DNA from 2 places in the Isoptericola sp. S6320L genome. Region 2 is predicted to be linked to the other one. Evidence: predicted binding sites of a transcription regulator. Region 2 holds the regulator's gene; the other holds the start of a gene.

Region 1 (11,260 bases), on a different contig from region 2:
GAGCTGTTCGCCGCTCAGGGGGTCGGGGCCACCAGCCCGCGCCAGGTCCTCGCTGCGAGCGGCGTCGGGCAGGGCAGCCTGTACCACCACTTCCCCGCCAAGCACGACCTGGCCGTCGCCGCCGTGAGTGCCACCGCCGACCATGCGCTGGCAGCGGCGCTGCAGGAGCTGTCGGGAGACTCCCCCGCCCTGGGCCGCGTCCTGGCATACCTCGAACGCCCCCGTGACGCGCTGGCCGGATGCCGGGTGGGCCGCCTCACGAGCGACCAGGCCGTCATGGACGACGACGACCTGCGCGCCACCGTCCGGACCTCCTTCGACCGGCTCGTCGCCGCCGTCGCCGAGGTGCTCACCGAGGCCGGCGTCCCGCCCGACGACGCGACGGACCGGGCGCACGCCGCCGTCGCCGTGGTGCAGGGCGGCTACGTGCTCGCCCGCGCCACAGGCGACCCGCAGGCGATGCGCGCCGCCGTGCGCGGCTTCGTGACGCTGCTCGACCCGACCACCCGTGACCGTCCCGACGACGAGGAGTCCCTGTGACGACCTTCCGCGAGCGCCTGCGCGCGCTGCCCGTGCTCCCCGACGGCTTGCCGGGCTGGGAGATCGCCGACCTGGACGCGCTGCCGGCGACGCCCCACCAGCTCTTCGAGACCTGGTTCGACGAGACCGTCGCAGCCGGTGCGACCGGTCCGCACGCGATGACCCTGTCGACCTCGGACGGTCACGGCGCGGTGCGCGCCCGGACGGTGATCCTCAAGGACCTCACTGCCGACGGGTGGTGGTTCGCGGGGCACTCGACGAGCCCGAAGGGCCGGGACCTGGCGACGGAGCCACGGGCCGCCCTGACGTTCCTGTGGCGCGAGACGGGTCGCCAGGTGCGCGTCACGGGCACGGTCACGTCGCACCCCGAGGTCGGGGCGGCGGACTTCCTCGCCCGTCCGGACGCCTCGCGCGCCGCCGGGCTGGTGGACCACCAGAGCGAGGTCCTCGGCGACCTGGCCGAGCACCGCAGGGCCTGGGCCGACGCCCTGGACCGGGTGCGCGCCGACCCCCGGCTGATCGCGCCGGCCTGGACGGCCTGGTGCCTCGCCCCGTACGAGGTGGAGTTCTGGCAGTCCGGGACGGGCACCGGCCAGACCCGCCTGCGATACCGTCCCGACGCCACCGTGGGCGCGCCGCGCGCCGCCTGGACCAAGGCGCTGCTGTGGCCCTGACCGTCGACCACGACCTCCTCGAGCACGCACGAGCCGACGCCGACCGGGCGCTGGGCGACCTGCTGGCCCGGGTCCGCGACCTTCCCGCCGGTGCGACGGTGGAGCCCTCCGCGCTGCCCGGCTGGTCGCGGGGCCACGTGCTCGCTCACGTCGCGAACGTGGCCGCCGCGCTCGCCCGACAGGCCGAGCACGCCGCCCGTGGGCTGACGATCGAGCCGTACGACGGTGGAGCCGCCGGCCGCGCCGCCGGCATCGAGGCCGCGTCCTCGCGCTCCGTCGACGAGCACGTCGCAGCGCTCACCGCCGTCCGTGCCCGGCTCGTCGACGCCTGGCCCCCGCCCGGGGACGCGGGCTGGGCCGCGCCGGTCGCGTACCGCGACGGGGTCGTCGCGGGCGTCCTGCTGGCCTGGTGGCGCGAGGTGCGCATCCACGCCGTCGACGCCCTCGTCGGGATGACCGACGACTCCTGGGACGCGGCGCTCTGCGCCCACCTGCAGGACTTTCTCGCGGTAAGGCTGCCCGACGGCGGTCCCCCACCGCAGATCGAGGGCTCAGCGGCGCACGTCGCGGCCTGGCTGGCGGGCCGTGAACCGTCCGGGCCGGTCGTCGCGCGCCGTGGCGGCGTCGTCGTCGCCCTGCCGGAGCTCGGCCCGTGGCCCTCCGCGCAGCGCTGACCGGCGAGGCCCACGCGGCCCGGATGTGACCCACATCACTGCAGGTCAGCCGCTTGTGACCTTGCTCTCATTCTTTGTGACACTTTTCACCAGCGTCGTAGCATGGCGAGGTGACTACGCGCGAAACGGCCTCCCGCAACGGCTCCTCCGACGCCGTCGACGTCGTCCTCATCGGCGGCGGCATCATGAGCGCCACCCTCGGCACGCTGATCCAGCAGCTCGAGCCGACGTGGTCGATCCGTATCATCGAGCGCCTCGACGAGGTCGCGCTCGAGTCGTCCAGTCCGTGGAACAACGCCGGCACCGGTCACGCCGCGCTGTGCGAGCTGAACTACACGCCGGAGAAGGCGGACGGCACCATCGACATCTCCAAGGCGGTGGCGATCAACGAGCAGTTCCACACCTCGCGGGAGCTGTGGCACCACCTGCTGGCCACCGGCCGCCTCGCGGACTCCTCGTTCGTCAGCCGCACCCCGCACATGACGTTCGTGCGCGGCGCCAAGAACGTGGACTACCTGCGCCGTCGGCACCAGACGCTCAGCGACCACCCGCTCTTCCGTGACCTGGAGTTCTCCACCGACCGCGCCGAGATCGAGCGGTGGGCTCCGCTGCTCACCGCCGAGCGCGACGCGGACGAGCCGATCGCCGCGACCCGGTCCGTCGCCGGCACGGACGTCGACTTCGGCAACCTCACCCGCCAGCTCGTCGACGGGCTCGTGGCCCACGGTGCCCAGATCCAGCTCCAGCACGAGGTCCGCTCGCTCAAGCGCACCCGCGACGGCGGCTGGCGCCTGCGCGTCAAGGACCGCTCGTGGAACGCACCCCAGCGGACGTCCACCGTCACGGCGCGCTTCGTCTTCGTCGGCGCCGGCGGCGGCGCCCTGCCGCTGCTGCAGTCCGCCGGCATCCCCGAGATCAAGGGCTTCGGCGGGTTCCCGATCTCCGGAGAGTTCCTGCGCACCGACAACCCGGAGGTCGTGGCGCAGCACCAGGCCAAGGTCTACGGCAAGGCCGACGTCGGCGCTCCGCCGATGTCCGTCCCCCACCTGGACACCCGTGTGGTCGACGGCAAGAGCTACCTCATGTTCGGCCCCTACGCCGGGTTCAGCCCCAAGTACCTCAAGAAGGGCAAGTACCTGGGACTGGTCACGTCGCTGCGTGCCCACAACCTGACGTCGATGATCGGCGCCGGCCTCAAGAACCTCGACCTCACGCAGTACCTGGTGGGCCAGCTCGTCGCCGCGCCCGAGACGAAGTTCCACGCGCTGCAGCAGTTCATGCCGACCGCTCACCCCAAGGACTGGGAGACGATCACCGCCGGCCAGCGCGTGCAGGTGATCAAGCGTGACGCCGACGGCAAGGGCGTCCTGCAGTTCGGCACGGAGATCGTCTCCGCCGCGGACGGGTCGATCGCCGGCCTCCTCGGCGCCTCGCCGGGCGCCTCGACCGCGGTCTCGGCGATGGTGGACCTGCTCGGCCGCTGCTTCCCCACCGAGTTCGCCGGCTGGCGCCCCCGTCTCGCCGCGATGATGCCGAGCCTCGACGGCATGCCCGCCGACGCCCGCGAGATCGACACCACGACGGACGCGGCGTCCGAGCTGTCCGCCACCGAGCTCGCCGCGCAGAACGGTGGCGTGCTGCCCGCCAGCGTCTACGAGTCCCGGGCCGACTCCCGCTTCTGAACGCGGCCGGGAACGGTCAGCCGACCCTGCGAGCGAGCTGGACCACGACCCGCTCGATCGTCGGGGTCGGCACCGACCGTGCGGCACCGCGCCGTGCGACCGCCCCGCCGATCGCGTCGAGCTCGCCCGTGCGACCGGCGGCCAGGTCGGCCTGCAACGACGACCGCATCGTCGGCGGGAACCCTCGCAGGATCGTGCGCAGGTCCTCGGCCGTCGTGGTGACGCCCTCGGCCGCGGCGACCGCCGCCACCTCACCGAGGACGCCGTCGGTGAGCACCGGGTCGGCGTCCAAGGCCGCACCCACCCCGGTCCGGTGCACGGACGTCAGCAGGGCCAGCGGCGCGAGGAAGCGCAGCTTGGACCACAGCACCTCGGTCTCGCTGCCCGCCGTCACGACCTCGATCTCCGTGTCGCGCAGGGCCTGGACCACCTCGAGGTCACCGGCCTCGGCGGGCACGGTGATCCGCAGCAGCTCACCGCGGTGGCGTACCGTCAGGGCCGTGTCCGGGCCCGACCCGGTGCGCAAGGTCTCGCCGGCGTAGGACGCCCCGACCACGACGCTCTCGTACGCGGCCGGGCCGCCGGGCCCCGCGAGGGCAGCCCGCAAGGACTCCATGTGATCGATCCCGTTGAGGAGCGAGACGACCTCGGGAGGCCGACCGGCAGCGATCGTCCCGGCGACCTCGGCGACGCCCTCGGCCTTGACCGCCACGAGCACCCGGGCGCCGCGCGGCACCCACGTCGTCGCCCGCAGCGGGGCGTGCCAGGCACCGAACCGGTCGGTGACGATCTCGAGCCCGTGCTCGGTCACCCGCCGGGCCGTGCCCGGGCGTCCGACGAGGACGACGTCGTGCCGGGCCCGCTGCAGCAGGGCGGCCACCAGTCCGCCCACCGCCCCCGGGCCGACGACGGCGATCAGGGGCCGGTGCAGATCGTTCGCGCTGGTCATCGCCCGAGCGTAGCGCTCACAGCGACTGGATGATCCGCTCCACCTGCTCCTTCGCGTCGCCGAAGACCATCGCCGTGTTCTCGCGGAAGAACAACGGGTTCTGCACGCCGGCGTACCCGGTGGCCATCGAGCGTTTGAACACCACGACGTCGCGCGCGCGCCACACCTCCAGCACCGGCATCCCGGCGATGGGCGAGCCGGGGTCCTCCTGGGCGGCAGGGTTCACGGTGTCGTTCGCGCCGATGACGAGGACGACGTCCGTCGACCCGAAGTCGCCGTTGATCTCGTCCATGCCCAGCACGACGTCGTAGGGCACCTTGGCCTCCGCCAGCAGCACGTTCATGTGGCCCGGCAGCCGGCCCGCGACGGGGTGCACACCGAAGCGGACGTCCACGCCCCGCGCGCGGAGCTTCTCGGTGAGGTCGGCCACGGGATGCTGTGCCTTCGCGACCGCCATGCCGTAGCCCGGCACGATGATGACCGACCTCGCGGACGTCAGCTGTTCGGCGACGTCGGCGGCGAAGGTCTCCCGGTGCTCGCCCGACACGCCCGCCGCGACGGTGCCGGGCTCCGTCCCGAACCCGCCGAGGATGACCGAGACGAACGAGCGGTTCATCGCCCGGCACATGATGTACGACAGGATCGCGCCGGAGGACCCCACGAGGGCGCCGGTGATGATGAGCAGGTCGTTGCCGAGCATGAAGCCCGCGGCCGCGGCGGCCCATCCCGAGTACGAGTTCAGCATGGAGACGACCACCGGCATGTCGCCACCGCCGATGGAGGCGACGAGGTGCCAGCCGAGCGCCAGCGCGACGACGGCGGCAAGGACCAGCGCCGTGAGCGCGACGGCGTCCGACCCGGCGCTCGCCGCCGCGAGGAACCAGGCCAGCAGCCCGGCCGACGCGACGACGAGGCCCAGGTTGATCGCGTTGCGACCCGGCAGGTTCAGCGGTGCGGACCTGATCCTCGCCGCCAGCTTGAGGTTGGCGACGATCGACCCGGTGAAGGTCACGGCGCCGATGAGGATCCCGAGGAAGACCTCGACCAGGTGCACGGTGCCCGCGTGCTGCTCGGTCAGGTACGACCCGAACCCGACCAGCACGGCCGCGAGCCCGACGAACGAGTGCAGGAGCGCGATCAGCTCGGGCATCTGCGTCATCTCGATCTTGCGGACCCGCCAGGTGCCGACCGTCGCACCCACGACGAGCACCAGGAGGATCAGGCCGGCGGTCACCGGCCACGGCCGCTCGGACTGTTCGAGAGCCAGGGCGACGGTGGCCACGAGTGCCAACGCCATGCCGAGCATGCCGAGCACGTTGCCGCGACGGGCCGACTCCTGCTTGGACAGCCCGGCCAGCGAGCCGATGAAGAGGACGCCCGAGACCACGTAGGTGGCCTGGACCACGGACAGCACCGTCATCGGGCCACCTCCGACGTCACGGGGGCGCCCGACGGCGAACCCTTGCGGAACATGCGGATCATGCGGTTCGCGACGAGGAACCCACCGAACACGTTGATCGACGCCAGGGTGGCGGCGACGACGGCCAGGGACGTGACCAGCCAGTCGTCGACGCCGATCTGCAGCAGCGCGCCGACCAGGATGATGCCGCTGATCGCGTTGGTCTGAGCCATCAACGGCGTGTGCAGGGCGTGCGTGACGGCCGAGATGACGTAGTAGCCCACGACGACGGCGAGGGCGAACACCGTGAAGTGGCCGACGGCGTCCGGCGGCGACACCGCGACCGCGAGACCTGCGAGGAGCGCGGCGAGCACCGTGAGCACCCCGTTCCGCCGCGACCTGCTCCGCCGTGCGGCGGCCTCCGCGGCGGGGTCCGTGCTGCTGGGTGCCGGCTCGGGGGGCGGCGCTGCCGGTGCCGGTGCCGCGGAGACCTGCACCGGCGGCGGCGGCCAGAGCACCTCGCCGTCGCGGGTGAGCGTCATACCCCGCACCACCACGTCGTCGAGGTCGATCACCAGGCTGCCGTCCCGCGCCGGCGTCAGGAGCGTGACCAGGTTGACCACGTTGGTGCCGAACAGCTGGGAGGTGTGCTGCGGCATGCGCCCCGGCAGGTCGGTGTACCCGAGCACGATCACGCCGCCGTCGCTCACCACCCGCTCCCCCGGGACCGTCAGCTCGCAGTTGCCTCCGCCGGCGGCGGCGAGGTCGACGACCACCGACCCCGGACGCATCGCGGCCACCATCTCGGCCGTGATGGTGGTGGGGGCGGTGCCGCGGACGAGCGCCGTGGTGATCACGACGTCCGCCCCCGCGGACTCGGCGGCGTAGGTCCGGCGCGTCGCCGCCTCCTGGTCGCCGGTCAGGGCGCTGGCGTAGCCGTCGGCGCTGACCTCCTGGGAGGCGCCCTCGGCCCGGACGGCGGTCGCGCCCAGCGACTCGATCTGCTCGGCCGCCTCGGGGCGGACGTCGAACGCCCGCACCTTCGCCCCCAACGAGGAGGCGGTGCCGATCGCCGCGAGCCCCGCGACGCCCGCACCGATCACGAACACGGTGGCGGGCGGCGTCGTCCCGGCAGCGGTCACCTGCCCCGTGAACATGCCACCGAACTCGTCCGCAGCCTCGATCACCGCGCGGTACCCCGCCACGTTGGACTGGGCTGACAGCACGTCGAGCGCCTGGGCCCGCGAGATCCGCGGGACCGCGTCGAGCGCCAGCGCCGTGACCCGACGCTCCGCCAGGGCGTCGACCAGCTCCGGTCGGGCCGCGGGGGCGAGCTGTGAGATGAGCGTGCTCCCCGGCCGGAGGAGGTCCAGCTCCGCCGGGGAGGGAGCGTTGACGCTCGTCACGACGTCGCACGCCCAGGCGTCGGCACGCTCGCCGATCCGGGCACCGGCCTCGACGTAGGCCTTGTTCGGCAGGTTCGCGCGCTCCCCCGCGCCGGCCTCGACGACGACGTCGTAGCCGAGCGCGGTGAGCTGGCGGACGGTGGCGGGCGTCGCGGCGACGAGCCGCTCGCCCTGGCGCGACTCGAGCGGGATACCGATCTGCACGGGCTCTGACCTCCTTCGGTCGGAAACCCCTGCAACCTACCCGGTCCGTACTGCGAAGACGAGACCGGGTCGCACAGCGAGACGAGGTATCAGCGCGTGGCCCCCACCAGGTCGTCGGGCTCCGCGGCCGGTGCCGGCCGCGCGCCGCGCCGCGGCTTGGTCCGGTAGTGCGTCGTGTAGAGCATGAGGCCGACGAACGTCAGCCCACCGACGAGGTTGCCGATCACCGTCGGGATCTCGTTCCAGACGAGGTAGTCGACGACGGTGAAGCTGCCACCCATGAGGAGCCCGGCCGGGAACAGGAACATGTTGACGATCGAGTGCTCGAACCCCATGTAGAAGAACAGCATGATGGGCATCCACATGCCGACCACCTTGCCGATCACGCTCCGGGACATCATCGCGGCGACGACCCCGGTCGAGACCATCCAGTTGCACATGACGCCGCGGACGAACAGCGTGAGCATCCCGCCGGCGCCGTGCTCGGCGTAGCCGACCGTCCGACCCTCACCGATGTGACCGATCGCCTGCCCGACCTCGCTGGGCTCCGTGGACCAGCCGTAGGTGAAGTAGATCGTCATGAAGACGGCGACCATGAAGGCACCGGCGAAGTTCCCCACGAAGACCAGGCCCCAGTTGCGCAGCACGGCCCCTACCGTCACGCCAGGCCTCTTGTCGAGCCAGGCCAGCGGCGCGAGCGTGAACACCCCGGTGAGCAGGTCGTACCCGAGCAGGTAGAGCAGGCAGAAGCCGACGGGGAAGAGGATCGCACCCAGGAGCGGGTTGCCGGTCTCGACCGACACCGTGACGGCGAAGGCTGCGGCGACCGTCAGCAGGGCCGCCCCCATGAACGCCCGGATGAGCGTGTCCCGCGTGGACAGGTGGACCTTGGACTCGCCAGCGTCGATCATCTGCGTGACGAGCTCGTTCGGCTTCACGTACGGCACTGCGGCTCCTTTCGTCGAGGGGCGGCTCCCGGGCGTCGGTGTCCCGGAGCCTGACCCGCACCAGGGTTCCCGCCGGGTCTTGCCGCTGGAGATCGTCGGTGTTACGGCTCTGGCGCGACTTCCTCACCGCACGCCGGGCGCTGCCGTGAGGGGGCGTGCAAGGAGGACGCCGGGCGAGACACAGTCACGGCATGAGGACTGCTGCCGTCACCGGCCTGGGCGTCGTCGTCGCACTCGGCCTCGCGGCGTGCGTCGGGGACCCCGCCGGCGGGCCGCCACCCGCCGTCGTCCCGACGCCGAGCGCGACCCAGGTGCACGGTCGCTGGCCGGACTCCGACGACACCGCACAGCCGCCGCCCTTCGAGGTGCGGACGGGGCACGACGCCCTGCTGCTGTACCCGTTCACCTACTGCTACCGCCAGGGGTGCGCGGACGGCGTCGACGACGACCCGCCCTCAGTCGGGAACCCCCCCGAGATGTTCGTGCACGTGCCGGTGGCAGAGTTCGACGAGCTGACCGTCAGCCTGACGCCCGACGCCGACGATGCCGCGCGGCCTGTCCCGGCGAACGTCGCGGAGCTCGGCGACGGCTGGTGGAGAGTCACGCTCCGCGGGCTGGCGGGCGACCACCGCCTCACTCTCTTCGCCGTGGGCGACGGCGCGGGCGACATGGTCGCGGACGTCCACTGGGGCACCACCGACGACGGGCCCACCGGGACCGCGACGCCCTGAGCCACAGTGACCGAGGTCAGCCCCGGCGCGGGCCCACCCACACCTGCTGGGCGTTGACGAACTCGCGGATGCCGTGCGGTCCGAGCTCGCGGCCGTAGCCGGAGCGCTTGATCCCCCCGCTGGGCAGTCGCGGATCGGTCTTGACGATGCCGTTCACCGCGACCTGCCCGGCCGCGATCCGCGGGGCCATCGCCTCGCCCCGTTCGGGCGTCGACCACACGCTGGCCGCCAGCCCGTAGTCGGTCCGGTTCGCCATGGCGATCGCCTCCTCGGCGTCGGCGGCCTCCATGACCACCATGACCGGGCCGAACGTCTCCTCCCGGCACGCCGTCATGCCCTCCGTGACGTCGGCCAGCAGCGTGACCGGATAGAAGTAGCCGGGCCCGGACGGCACCTCGCCGCCGAGGAGCAGGCGCGCTCCGGCGTCGACCGTCTCGCTGACCTGGCGGTGGAGCCCGTCGCGCAGGTCCTCGCGCGCGATGGGGCCGACGTCGGTCCCCTCCGCGCGAGGATCCCCGACGGTCAGCTTCTCGAGCCGCAGGCGCAGCCGCTCGACCATGTCGGCGTAGACCGCCGACTCGACGATGATCCGCTTCGCGGCGATGCACGACTGGCCGGCGTTGATGATGCGGGACAGGGTGATCGTGTCCGCCGCGGCGTCCAGGTCGGCGTCGGCCAGCACCAGGCACGGGTCCGACCCGCCCAGCTCCAGCACGGTGGGCTTGATCTCCCCCGCCGCCAGGCTCGCCACGGCGGCGCCGCCCTTCGCGGACCCCGTGAAGGACACCGCGTCCACGCGCCGGTCGCGGATGACGTCGGCGACCGCGGGCGTCTCCAGCGGCAGGTTGCCGAAGACGCCGGCCGGTGCACCAGCCGCGGACAGCTCGGCCGCGACGACCTGCGCGATCGCCCGTGCACACCCGGGCACGTGCGGGTCGTGCTTCATCAGGCACGTGTTGCCCGCCATCAGGGCGGGGGCCGCGAACCGCGCGGCGAGCCAGAACGGCGCGTTCCAGGGCAGGACGCCCAGGACGGTCCCCAGCGGCAGGTGCTGCACGTAGCTGTGGGTGGCATCCGAGTCGATGGTCTCCGGCGCCAGGTACCCGGCCCCGTGGTCGGCGTAGTGCTCGAAGCACCACGCCGCCTTCTCCACCTCGCCGCGCGCCTCACCGATCGGCTTGCCCATCTCCTCGGTCATCAGCGGGGCGAGCTCCTCGACCTGCGCCCGCAGCCGGGCAGCCACCCCGCGGAGCACCTCTGCCCGTCCGTCGAGCCCGCGGGCCGCCCAGTCTGCCCGCGCGGCCTCCGCGGCGGCGAGCAGGGACTCCACCTCCGCAGCGCCGGCCGGGGCTACCTCTCGCACGACCTGTCCGGTGCTGGGGTCGATCGCAGTCAGCATGGATGCTCCTCTCAGGCGACTTCGGGACGGATGGGCGTGGCACCCTCGTGCGGCACGGAGCTTGCCGCGTGCTCCGGCTTGACGGTGAAGTCCTTGTCGAGCGTGAAGAAGGACTCGCAGCCGTCCGCCGTGACGTGGACGGTGTCGGAGATGCCGACGGTCTTGTCACCGTCGACGCCCCACATCCACGGCAGGATGTGGAACGTCATCCCCTCGCGCAGGATGGCAGGGTTGCCCTGGTTGAGGCTCACGATGTAGCCCTCGTCCCAGCTCGGCGGGAACGCGATGCCGATCGAGTACCCGGACCGCGTGACGAGGCGGGCGCCCACGCGGTTCTCGCTGATGATGCTGCGCACGATGTTGTCGGCGTCGGACACGGTCAGGCCCGGCCGGATCGCCGCCTCCACCTCGGAGAGCGCGAGCTTCATCCGTTCCTGTGCCTCGAGCATCGAGTCCGAGAGGTCGTCGAGGACGGCGGTGCGCATCATGGCCGTGTGATAGCGGCGGAAGCATCCCCCCACCTCGAGGAACACGTGCTCGCCGGGCTGGACGGTCCGGCCCTCCCAGGTCGCGTGACCGATCATGCTCCGTGGCCCCGACGTCACGTAGGGCATCACGGCGGGGAACTCACCGCCGGCGCGGAACATGGCCGAGC
Region 2 (11,260 bases):
AGGTTCGCCGTGTCGAGCCGGTACACGTTCTGGGGCACGCCGTCGTCCAGGCCCAGGTCCCCGCGGTACACCTCGAGGATCAGCAGCGGGTCCTCCGGCAGGGGGAACACCGACCGGGCCGACCCGTCCGCCTCGATGACGGCCGTGGGCAGGAAGTACCCGATGAGGCCCACCTGGTCGAGCCCCGGGGAGACGTCGGGCACCTTCACCACGCCCCGTGAGGTGTACACCTGGTCCTCCGGCAGGAACGGCACGCGACCGGAGAACGCGACCTCCCCCTCGGCGTCGCGCACCGTGATGTCCGGCGCGTACCCGTTGCCCTGCAGGTAGACCTTGGACCCGTCGATCACGAGCGGGTGGTTGACCTTGATGGTCTCGGCGGAGGTCGAGCCGTCCGGCTCGGTCACCGTCACGGCCGCCGTGAAGTCGCGGGACTGGGCGAACGCGACGGTGTCGGTCGCGAACTCGGAGGTGAACGAGTCCAGCGTCATCGAGAACGGCACCAGCGACTCCGGCTGGAACCAGGCCCCGCTCTCGAACGTGTCGTAGTCCACGACCGCGTTGGCGAACCCCCGGCCCTCGGTGATGATCGCCTGGCCGCGGTAGTGCAGCATCTGCCCGACGCCGACCGCGACGACGAGCCCGAGCAGCGCCAGGTGGAACAGCAGGTTGCCGGTCTCGCGCAGGTAGCCGCGCTCGGCCGCGACGGTGACGGCGGCCGGTCGGGCGGGGAGCTTGCCCCGCGCCTCGCGCGCCTCCTCGGTGCCGGTGTCGACGCGGAACGTGGGCAGCCACCGCCGCCGGCCCCGCAGGTGCGCGGCGACGGCGTCGGTCACCTCCTGGGGCGTGGCCGACGTGGTCCCGGTCGCCCGGGCGGGGAAGCGTGCGAACCGGGCCGGCGTGCGCGGCGGCCGGTGCCGGACCGCCCGCGCGTGCGCCACGGTGCGCGGCACGATGCAGCCCACCAGCGAGACGAACAGCAGCAGGTAGATCGCGGAGAACCAGGGCGAGGAGTAGACCTCGAAGAACCCGAACCGGTCGAGCCACTCCCCCGTGGTCGGGTGCTCGCCGAGGTACTCCACCACCGCGGCGGGGTCCTGGCTGCGCTGGGGCAGGATCGACCCCGGTACGGCCGCGACGGCGAGCAGCATGAGCAGCATCAGCGCGACCCGCATGCTGGTGAGCTGGCGCCAGACCCAGCGCAGCATGCCGCGCCAGCCGATCCGGGGCGCCCTGGGCGTGCCCGACGGCGCCGCGCCGGCCTCGCTCTCGCCGCCGCGCGTGCCCTGGGTGAACTCGTCCGCGATGCCCTCGGGACGGTAGGTCCGTTCGCTCATCACACCACCGTCGTGTATCCGCTGATCCAGCTCTGCAGGGTGCTGGTCAGCGTGCCCCACACGCCCGTGACCATCGCGAGGCCGATGAGGACCAGCAGGCCTCCGCCGCACCGCATGATCGCCAGCCGGTGCCGGCGCAGGAACCCGAGCATGCGCTCGGAGGACTGCAGCCCCAGGGCCACCAGCAGGAACGGCACGCCGAGCCCGACGCAGTACGCGATGCCGAGCACGACCCCGCGGCCCGCGGACGCCTCGTTGAGCGCGAGGGACTGCACCGCGGCCAGCGTCGGGCCGAGGCACGGGGTCCAGCCGAGACCGAAGACGACGCCCAGCAGCGGCGCACCCCACAGGCCGGCCCGCGGGCTGACGTGCAGCCGGCGCTCGCGCTGCAGGAACCCGATGCCGCCCAGGAACGCCACGCCCATGAGGATCACGACGAGGCCCAGCACCCGGACGAGCACGTCCTCGTACCGCACCAGGTACGAGCCCACGGCCCCGGCGGCCGCCATGAGGGCCACGAACACCACCGTGAACCCCAGCACGAACAGGGCCACCCCGGCCACGACGCGGCCGCGGCCGGGTGCGCGCGCCGGCGCCGCCGTCGTCGTCCCGGACGCCGTGCCCCCGGGCGCCGTGCCGGCCGGGCCCGCGTGGGCCGCGGCCAGGCCGCCGACGTAGCCCACGTAGCCGGGCACGAGCGGCAGGACGCACGGCGAGGCGAACGACACCAGGCCGGCGAGCAGCGCGACCAGGACCGCGAGCAGCAGCGAGCCGCTCACGGCCGTGGTGGCGAAGGCCTCACCCACCTCAGGCGCTCCCGTCCGCGAGCACGTCGTCGACGATGCCCTCCAGCGTGGAGCCCGCGACCTGGCCGACGACCCGCGCGGCCACCCTGCCCTCGCCGTCGAGCACCACGGTGGACGGCACGGCCTGCAGCGGCACGACGCCGGAGAGCCCGGCCACGACCTGACCGCTGCGGTCCTCGATCGACGGGTACGGCACCTCGAAGGTGCGCTGGAACGCCAGGGCGGTGCCGGCGTCGTCCTCGGTGTTGATGCCGAGCAGGTGCACGCCGTCGTCCGCACGGTCGTTCGCGAGCGCCACGAGGTCGGGGGCCTCGGCGCGGCAGGGGGCGCAGCCCGCGTACCAGGTGTTGAGCACGACGACGTCGCCGCTCCAGTCGGCGGTGGAGACCTCGTCGCCCTCGAAGGACGTGCCCTCGACCACGACGGCGTCGCCGCGCTCGCCCGGCTCCCACTGCTGCACGGAGCCGTCGCCGGAGACGAAGCCCTGGCCGACGACGTCGCTCGCGCCGGAGTCGGCCGCGCCGCAGCCGGCGAGCAGCCCGGCCGTGGCGACCAGGGCGGCGGTGACGGCTGCCCGGCGTGCGGGGCGGGTGGCGGGACGGCGTGCCATCAGGCGCCCGGCACCGGGTCGGCACCGGCCAGCAGGGCGCCGGCGGGCTCGGTGTAGTGCAGCGAGACGAACCGGTCGTCGTCGAAGGTCAGGGAGGTCAGGGACGCGAGGGCGCACTCGCGCCGGCGCGGGTCGTGCGCCAGGGTGCGTCCCTCGAACGACCGCCGGGTCGCCCAGACGGGCAGCTGGTGGCTGACGAGCACGACCTCGTGGCCGAGGTGGGCGCGGCGCGCGTCGTCGACGGCGGCACGCATCCGGACGACCTGGTCGGCGTAGCTCTCCCCCCACGACGGCCGCAGCGGGTTCCACAGCCGGGTCCAGTACCGCGGGTGCGCGAGCTGGCCGGGGTGCTTGCCGATCGAGGTGCCCTCGAAGCTGTTGCCGGCCTCGATGAGCCGGTCGTCGGTGGCGAGCTCGAGGCCGAACGCGGTGGCCACGGGCGCGGCCGTCTCCTGGGCGCGCTGCAGCGGGCTCGCGACGACGGCGACGACGTCCCGGTCGCCCTGGGACAGGTGGTCGGCGACGCGCCGGGCCATCCGCTGGCCGAGCGCGGACAGGCGGTACCCGGCGAGGCGTCCGTACAGGATGCCGTCGGGGTTGTGGACCTCGCCGTGCCGCAGGAGATGGACGGTGGTGGTGGCCATGGCCCCCAGTGTCCCAGATCGGGAGCGTCCTCAGGTGCTCCCCAGCAGCGCCACAGCCATGCCGTGACCAGCCTCACGCCGCCGGTCGACGCGTGCCGCGGGGCCGGGGAATAGTCCGCGCACCACCCCGGTTCATGCATTCCGATGGAGTCAGGATCGCCGACGGCGGTCCCGCCTCCTGCGTCCGCACCACGTTCGGAACCGCCAACACGAGGAGCACTTCCATGGCTACGCCGCTGCCCACGGGCCTGACCACCGGCACCTACGTCATCGACGCCGCGCACTCCACCGCGTCCTTCACCGTCCGCCACGCGGGCATCTCGAAGGTCCGCGGCACCATCGGCATCACCACGGGCACCATCACCGTGGGCGACGACCTCGACTCCACCTCGGTGTCCGCCGAGCTCGACGCCGCGTCGGTGAACACCGGCGACGAGAACCGCGACGGCCACCTCAAGAGCGCCGACTTCTGGCACGCCGAGGAGAAGCCCGTCTGGTCCTTCGCGTCGAAGAACATCTCCGTGGACGGCGACGCCTACGTGATCACCGGTGACCTGACCATCAACGGTGTGACCAAGACCGTCGACCTGCCCACCGAGTTCGCCGGCACCGCCAAGGACCCGTTCGGCAACGACCGCGCCGGCTTCGAGTCCGAGCTCGAGATCTCCCGCCGGGACTTCGACCTCACCTGGAACGCCACGCTGGAGACCGGCGGCTTCCTCGTGGGCGACAAGGTGAAGATCGCGCTCGACGTGTCGGCGATCTCGCAGAACTGATCCCGCCATAGGGCGGTGCGCCCCGACGCCAGGCCGTGCGCCCGGCGTCGGGGCGCCGTCGTCCCCCCGACCGCGGCCCGAGCGCTGCTACCTCGCGCTTGCCGCTACTACCTCGGCGTGCGCGGCACTACCTGGGCGTGCGCGATAGGGCCCTGCGGCCGGGTCAGGACGCCGGGACGTCCGCGCCGGGTGCCGCGACGCCGTTGGCGTGGCGCGCCGCCGCGTGGAACGCCAGGATCTGCAGCTCCCCCGCCACGTCCACGCTGCGCACCACCACGTCGTCGGGCAGGTGCAGCGCCACCGGGGCGAACGACAGGATCTCGCGCACGCCCGCCGACACGACCCGTTCGGCGATCCCCTGGGCGGGCGGTCCGGGCGTCGCCAGCACCACCATCGAGACGTGCCGCTCCACGATGATCCGCTCCAGGTGGTCGACGTGCTCGACCTCGATCCCGGCCGCCCGGCCGCCGACGACGGCGGGGTCGGCGTCGAGCAGCGCCACCACCTGGAACCCGCGCGCCGCGTAGCCCGAGTAGTTGGCCAGCGCGTGGCCCAGGTTCCCGACGCCCACGATCGCCAGCCGGTGCTCCGAGCCGAGGCCCAGCGCGGCGGCGATGTACGACGACAGGGACTCGACCTCGTACCCCACGCCCCGGGTGCCGAACGACCCCAGGTAGGACAGGTCCTTGCGGAGCTGCGCGGAGCCGACGCCGGACCGTTCCGCCAGGTCGGACGACGACGTCGTCGCCACACCCTCGCGCGTCAGGTCGCGCAGTGCACGCAGGTAGAACGGAAGCCGCGCCACCGTCGCCGCGGGCACCGTCACCTCACCGATCTCGATCACGTCTTCTTCTTCCCTCCCGGGGGCCGTGCGAGCCGACGCGCCAACCGTGCCGCGTCCACCCGCCAGAACCCCTGCTGCACGCCGTCCACCTCGACGACGGGCACGTACTCGCCGTACCGCTCCACCAGAGCGGGCTCGGCATCGATGTCGATCTCCTGCCAGGTCTCCCCCGCCTCCGCGCACACCGCGGCGACCACCGCCCGTGCCTCGTCGCACAGGTGGCAGTCCGCCCTGCTGTACACGACGACCCTGGACGTCGCGTCTGGTCGGATCGCAGGCCTGCTCACGAGCACAGCGTATCGGCGCTACTACAGTGGGCGGCATGTCGTCTCATGCTGCACCCCCGGCCGGACCGACGGCGGCAGCGTTCTTCGACGTCGACAACACGATCATCCGCGGCGCCAGCGCGTTCCACCTGGCCAGGGCCTTGTACCAGCGGAAGTTCTTCGGCACCTCCGACCTGCTGCGCTTCGCCTGGATCCAGGCGAAGTATCTGGTGTTCGGCGAGTCGCGGTCCCAGATCGAGACGGTCCGGTCGCGGGCGCTGTCCCTCATCGCCGGACGGTCCGTCGCGGAGATCACCGCCGTGGGCGAGGAGGTGTACGACACGGTCCTGGAGCTGCGCATCTTTCCCGGGACCAAGCGACTCCTGGACGAGCACCTGGCGGCAGGCGACGAGGTCTGGCTGGTCACGGCGACGCCCGTGGAGATCGGCGGACTCATCGCGCGCCGGCTCGGGGCGACGGGCTGCCTGGGCACGATCGCCGAGCACGCCGACGGCTACTACACCGGCGCGCTGGTGGGCGACCTCATGCACGGCGAGGCCAAGGGGGCGGCCGTGCGGGAGCTCGCCGAGCGCGAAGGACTCGACCTGGAGTCCTCCTACGCGTACGGCGACTCGCTCAACGACCTGCCGATGATGCGGTCGGTGGGCCACCCCTGCCCCATCAACCCCGACGCGCGGCTACGCCGGCACGCGAAGGAGGTCGGCTGGCCGATCCGTGAGTTCCGGGGCCGGGGTCAGCGCGCGGCCGGACGCGGCGTGCGCACGGCGTCGTGGGCGGGTGCGGCCTGGGTGCTCGGCCTCGTGCTGCGCGCCGCCCAGCGCAGCGTGCGCAAGCGGCTCCGGCGGTACTGAACCGGCCCGCCGAGTCCGCCCGCAGGACGCAAGGAGCCCGGCACCTCGGGCGAGGTCCGGGCTCGGTGCGTGCGGCCCGTCGTCAGACGGGCCGAGCGTCACTTCTTGTTGCGACGCTGGTGACGCGTCTTGCGAAGCAGCTTGCGGTGCTTCTTCTTCGCCATACGCTTGCGGCGCTTCTTGATGACGGAGCCCATGAGGTCCTCACAATGCTGATCGGTGGTGGAGGCCGGTTGGTCCCGACGATCCTGTTCCCTGGAAGACTCCCGGGACCAAGCACTGCCGACCAACGCGAAAAAGTCCGTCTCCCAGAGTACCCGACACGGACGCGTGCCCCGAATCGCTGCCGTGGCCGCACGGGCGGCTCAGTCGAGGAACGGGTCCAGGCCCAGCCCGGGGAAGACGTGCCGGCGGGTCGCCAGGACGGCGCGGTCCACGGCGTCGGACGGGTCGTACCCCTCGCTCCACGGCCGCCAGACCACCGGGGCCTTGCCGAGCGCCCTCGCGGGGGTCAGCCCTGACATCTCTTCCGCCGCCGTGCGCCAGACCTCGGGCAGCGGGGTCGCCGGGGCGAGCGGCACGTGGGCGGCCTGGGCCACCAGCGCGGTCCACACCAGCGGCACCACGTCGACGACGGCGTACCCTCCGCCGCCGAGTGCGACCCACCGCCCCTCGCAGAGCTCGTGGGCGAGGTCGTGCACCCACGACGCCGCCGTCAGCTGCGCGTCGATCCCCACGTTCAGGTCCGCCATCGGGTCGTTGCCGTGGGCGTCGGTGCCGTGCTGGGACACGATCGCGTCCGGCCGGAACTCCCGCAGCACGAGCGGCAGGACGGCGTCGACGGCACGCAGCCAGCGCGCCGAGTCGGTGCGGGGCGGCAGGGCGACGTTCACCGCGGTGCAGTCGGCCGCCGTGCCTCCGGTGTCCGCGGGGTTGCCCGTGCCCGGGAAGAGGGAGCGACCGTCCTGGTGCACGGAGACCGTCAGGACACGCGGGTCGTCCCAGAAGATCGACTCGACGCCGTCGCCGTGATGGGCGTCCAGGTCGACGTAGGCGACCCGCCGGGCGCCCAGGTCGAGCAACCGCTGCACCGCGGCCGCGGCGTCGTTGTAGAGGCAGAAGCCGGAGGCGCCCGCGCGCCGTGCGTGGTGCATCCCGCCCGCGATGTTGACGGCGTGCTCCGCCGCACCCGTCCACGTCGCCTCGGCGGCGGCGACCGACGCGCTGACGAGTCGCGAGGCCGCCTCGTGCATACCGGCGAAGACCGGGTTGTCCTCGGTGCCGAGCCCGCGCACCAGGTCGGGCTCGCCCGTGCGGTCCGCACGCCGGACCGCCGCCACGTAGTCGCCGTCGTGCACCGTGCGCACGAGGTCGTCGGTGCTCGGCGGGATGCGCACGACCTCGAGGGAGGGTTCGTCGAACAGACCGAACGCGTCGGCGAGCCGGAAGGTGAGGTCGAGCCGGGCGGGCGCCATCGGGTGCCCGGGCCCGAAGTCGTAGGTCAGGAGCTCGGGGCTCCACAGCAGCCGGGCGACGGACATCCCGTCACCGTAGCGGAACCCGTGGCAGGCTGGGCCCGACGACTGGCGGTTGAGACGACGGAGGATCCGGTCGGTGGCGACGAGGTGGCGCGATCGCGGTGCGACGGTGCGCGAGTGGGTGGACCGCACCGCGCGGGAGTACCCGGCGCGCCTCGCGATGACCGTGTTCGGTGCCGTCATCGCGCTCTTCACCATCCTGCTGCTGCCCCCGTGGGCCACGGCGTCCGGTGACGGCGCGCGGTTCGTCGACGCGCTGTTCACCGCGGTGTCCGCCGTCTGCGTCACCGGGCTGGTCGTCGTCGACACCGGCAGCTACTGGTCCGACTACGGCCACGCGGTGATCCTCGTCGGCATCAAGATCGGCGGGCTCGGCGTCATGACGCTCGCCTCGCTGCTCGGCATGGCGGTCTCGCGCCGCATCGGGCTGACCCAGAAGCTGCTCACGGCGTCCGAGGCGAAGGTGCGCACCAGCAGCCTGGGCGAGGTCGGCTACCTCATCCGGCTCATCATCGTGGTGTCGGTGACGATCGAGGCGACGGTCGCCCTGGTCCTGCTCCCCCGGTTCCTCGCGCTGGGCGAGAGCTTCGGCACCGCGCTGTGGAACGCGGTCTTCTACGGCATCTCGGCGTTCAACAACGCGGGCTTCGTCCCGACCACCGAGGGTCTCTCGGTGTACGCGTCCGACTGGCTCGTCGTCGTGCCGATCGGGCTGGGCGTCTTCGTCGGGGCGCTGGGCTTCCCGGTCATGGCGAACGTCCTGCAGGCCCGCCGGTACGGCCGGCGCTGGTACCGCCACCTGACGCTGCACACGAAGCTCACCGTGACCACGAGCGTCGCCCTGTTCGCGGCGGGGTTCGTGATCATCGGGGCGATGGAGTGGGCCAACCCCCGCACCCTCGGCGGCCAGGACCTGGCGACCAAGCTGCTGTCCGCGTCGTTCGCCTCGATCATGCCGCGCTCCGGCGGCTTCAGCACGGTCGACACCGGCGCGATGAACCCGGAGACGTGGCTGGTCACCGACGCCCTGATGTTCGTGGGCGGCGGGTCGGCGTCGACGGCCGGCGGCATCAAGGTGACCACCCTGGCCGTCATGCTCCTGGCGATCCTCGCCGAGGCCCGCGGCGACCGGGACATCGACGTCTTCGGCCGACGCATCCCGCGCGACACGCTCCGGCTGTCCATCGCCGTGGTGTTCATCGGCGCCACGATGGTGCTGGGCGCCTGCATCGCGCTGCTGCGCATCACGGACTTCTCGCTGTCGGAGGTGCTGTTCGAGGTGATCTCGGCGTTCGCCACCGTGGGCCTGTCCACCGGGATCACCGGCGACCTGCCCGACGCCGGGAAGTACGTCCTGTGCGCGCTCATGTACCTCGGTCGTGTGGGGACGATCTCCGTGCTCGGCGCGATCGCCCTGCGGGACCGACGGCGCGTCGTACGCTTCCCCGAGGAGCGCCCCGTGATCGGGTGAGACGGAGGTGCAGCGGAGGGTGGGTCCGAGGCACGAGGCACCGCCCGCAGCGGAGCCGCAGGCTCACCCGACAGCAGGATCGGGTGAGACCGGTCGGGGCGACCGGGTGACGGGAACGAGAGAGGAAACCGTGGCAGACAAGAAGGCATCGGAGCGAGATGCCGGCGTGCTCGTCATCGGGCTCGGCCGGTTCGGCTCGTCCATCGCGACGACGCTCGACCGGCTCGGCCAGGACGTCCTGGCGGTGGAGAGCGACGACCGCCTGGTGGCCCAGTGGTCCGGGCGGCTCCCGGTCGTGGAGGCGGACGCCTCCAACCCGGAGGCCCTCGAGCAGCTCGGCGCACGGGACTTCGGCGTCGTGGTGGTGGGCGTGGGGACCCAGCTGGAGGCGTCCGTGCTCATCACGGGCAACCTCGTGGACCTCGGCACGCCGCAGATCTGGGCCAAGGCGGTGTCGGCGGAGCACGGCCGCATCCTGACGCGCATCGGCGCGCACCACGTCGTCTTCCCGGAGTCGGACGCGGGCTCGCGCGTGGCGCACCTGGTGAGCGGCAAGATGCTCGACTACATCGAGGTCGAGGACGGGTTCACGATCGTCAAGATGCGACCCCCGCGCGAGATGCAGGGGTTCACCCTGGCGCAGTCGGACATCCGCAAGAAGTACGGCGTCACGGTCATCGGCGTGAAGTCCCCGGGCATCGACTTCACCTACGCGACCCCGGAGACGCGCGTCAGCGCCAACGACCTGCTGGTCTGCTCCGGGCACGCGGACCTGCTGGAACGGTTCTCCGCGCGGTCCTGACGCCGTCGGCCCGTGCGGCGCCGCGGCGGCCCGCCCGCCGCGGCGCCGCGCGGGAGGCTCACGGCGTCCGACGGCGCAGCGTGACGATGCCCAGCACGACGGCGCCCACGATGAAGGCGGCCGTCACCCCGACCGACCCGGCGACGTCCGCCCACTCGGCGCCCACGGCGATCTGCTGCATGGCGTCGACCGCATAGGTCAGCGGGAAGGCTCGCGAGATCCACTCGAGCACCTCGGGCATCTCGTCGCGCGGCATGAGCAGCCCGCACACGATGAGCTGCGGGAAGATGGTCGCGGGCATCAGCTGCACGGCCTGGAACTCGGTGCGGGCGAGCGCGGACGCGGCGAGGCCGAGGCAGCATCCCAGGACCGCGTTGAGCAGCGCGACCACCACGACCAGCCAGAGCGGTCCGGCGACGTCCATCCCGACGAGCAGCGCGAAGCCGACCACGACGAGCGCCTGCAGGAGCGCGAGGCCGCCGAACGCCAGCGCGTAGCCGCCGACGAGGTCGCCCTTGCGCACCGGCGTGGTCATGAGCCGTTCCAGCGTGCCGGACTGCCGTTCGCGCAGCGTGGCGACGCTCGTGACCAGGAACATGACGATGAGGGGGAAGATCCCGACGAGCAGCGGCCCGAACTGGTCGAGCACGGGCGTGCCCTCGAACATCCAGGCGATCAGCCCGAGCAGGAGGCACGGCAGCACGAGGATCAGCGCGACGGTGCGGCGGTCGCCGCGCAGCTGACCGAGCACGCGCCCGGCGGTGGTGAGCATCATCGGGCCTCCTGGGTCGCACGGTCGATGAGCACGAGGAACGCGCGCTCGGCGTCCGGTGCCCCCGTGGTGGCGAGCAGCTCGTCCGGCGTGGTGTCGGCGACGAGCGCGCCGTCGCGCAGGAGCAGCAGGCGGTCGCACTGCGTGGCCTCGTCCATGACGTGGCTGGAGACCAGCAGGGTGCGACCCTCGGCGGCGAGCGTGCGGAACGTGGCCCACAGGTCGCGGCGCAGCACGGGGTCGAGGCCGACGGTCGGCTCGTCGAGGACGAGCACGTCGGGGTCGCCCACCAGCGCGGCGGCGAGGGACACGCGGGACCGCTCCCCGCCGGACAGCGTCCCGACGACCTGCCTCTCGTGCCCGCCCAGGTCCACGGTGGCGACGGCCCCCGCGACGGCGGCCTCGGCGTCCGACGGCGGCAGCCCGGACAGCCGCGCGAAGTACCGCAGGTTCTGGGCGACGGTGAGGTCGGTGTAGACGGACGCGGCCTGCGTCACGTACCCGACGCGCCGTCGCAGCGCC

Evidence for each region. The regulator Rex, encoded in region 2, represses fermentation and respiration genes when NADH is low (regulators of the CRP and FNR family bind a similar motif). The targets are predictions, from matches to a motif close to CTTGTGAANNNNTTCACAAG.
Region 1: mqo (malate dehydrogenase (quinone)) is a predicted target of Rex. The motif match lies at 1,962-1,981, and genes of this name have one in related genera.

What each region holds. Positions count from the first base shown of each region.
Region 1 is NZ_JALKAT010000020.1:19,731-30,990, reverse strand. Features, by position in the region: gene MWU57_RS11815 (TetR/AcrR family transcriptional regulator) at 1-540, shown strand, start outside; gene MWU57_RS11810 (pyridoxal 5'-phosphate synthase) at 537-1,214, shown strand; gene MWU57_RS11805 (maleylpyruvate isomerase family mycothiol-dependent enzyme) at 1,205-1,888, shown strand; gene mqo (malate dehydrogenase (quinone)) at 2,074-3,570, shown strand; gene MWU57_RS11795 (ketopantoate reductase family protein) at 3,587-4,519, opposite strand; gene pntB (Re/Si-specific NAD(P)(+) transhydrogenase subunit beta) at 4,536-5,939, opposite strand; gene MWU57_RS11785 (Re/Si-specific NAD(P)(+) transhydrogenase subunit alpha) at 5,936-7,528, opposite strand; gene MWU57_RS11780 (formate/nitrite transporter family protein) at 7,618-8,475, opposite strand; gene MWU57_RS11775 (hypothetical protein) at 8,667-9,206, shown strand; gene MWU57_RS11770 (aldehyde dehydrogenase family protein) at 9,223-10,605, opposite strand; gene doeA (ectoine hydrolase) at 10,617-11,260, opposite strand, start outside.
Region 2 is NZ_JALKAT010000012.1:85,740-96,999, reverse strand. Features, by position in the region: gene MWU57_RS09395 (cytochrome c biogenesis protein ResB) at 1-1,337, opposite strand, end outside; gene MWU57_RS09390 (cytochrome c biogenesis CcdA family protein) at 1,337-2,143, opposite strand; gene MWU57_RS09385 (TlpA disulfide reductase family protein) at 2,145-2,753, opposite strand; gene MWU57_RS09380 (histidine phosphatase family protein) at 2,753-3,397, opposite strand; gene MWU57_RS09375 (YceI family protein) at 3,622-4,173, shown strand; gene MWU57_RS09370 (redox-sensing transcriptional repressor Rex) at 4,337-5,017, opposite strand; gene MWU57_RS09365 (glutaredoxin family protein) at 5,014-5,304, opposite strand; gene MWU57_RS09360 (HAD family phosphatase) at 5,340-6,155, shown strand; gene MWU57_RS09355 (30S ribosomal protein bS22) at 6,254-6,352, opposite strand; gene MWU57_RS09350 (acetoin utilization protein AcuC) at 6,521-7,696, opposite strand; gene MWU57_RS09345 (TrkH family potassium uptake protein) at 7,770-9,164, shown strand; gene MWU57_RS09340 (TrkA family potassium uptake protein) at 9,295-9,966, shown strand; gene MWU57_RS09335 (ABC transporter permease) at 10,025-10,741, opposite strand; gene MWU57_RS09330 (ABC transporter ATP-binding protein) at 10,738-11,260, opposite strand, start outside.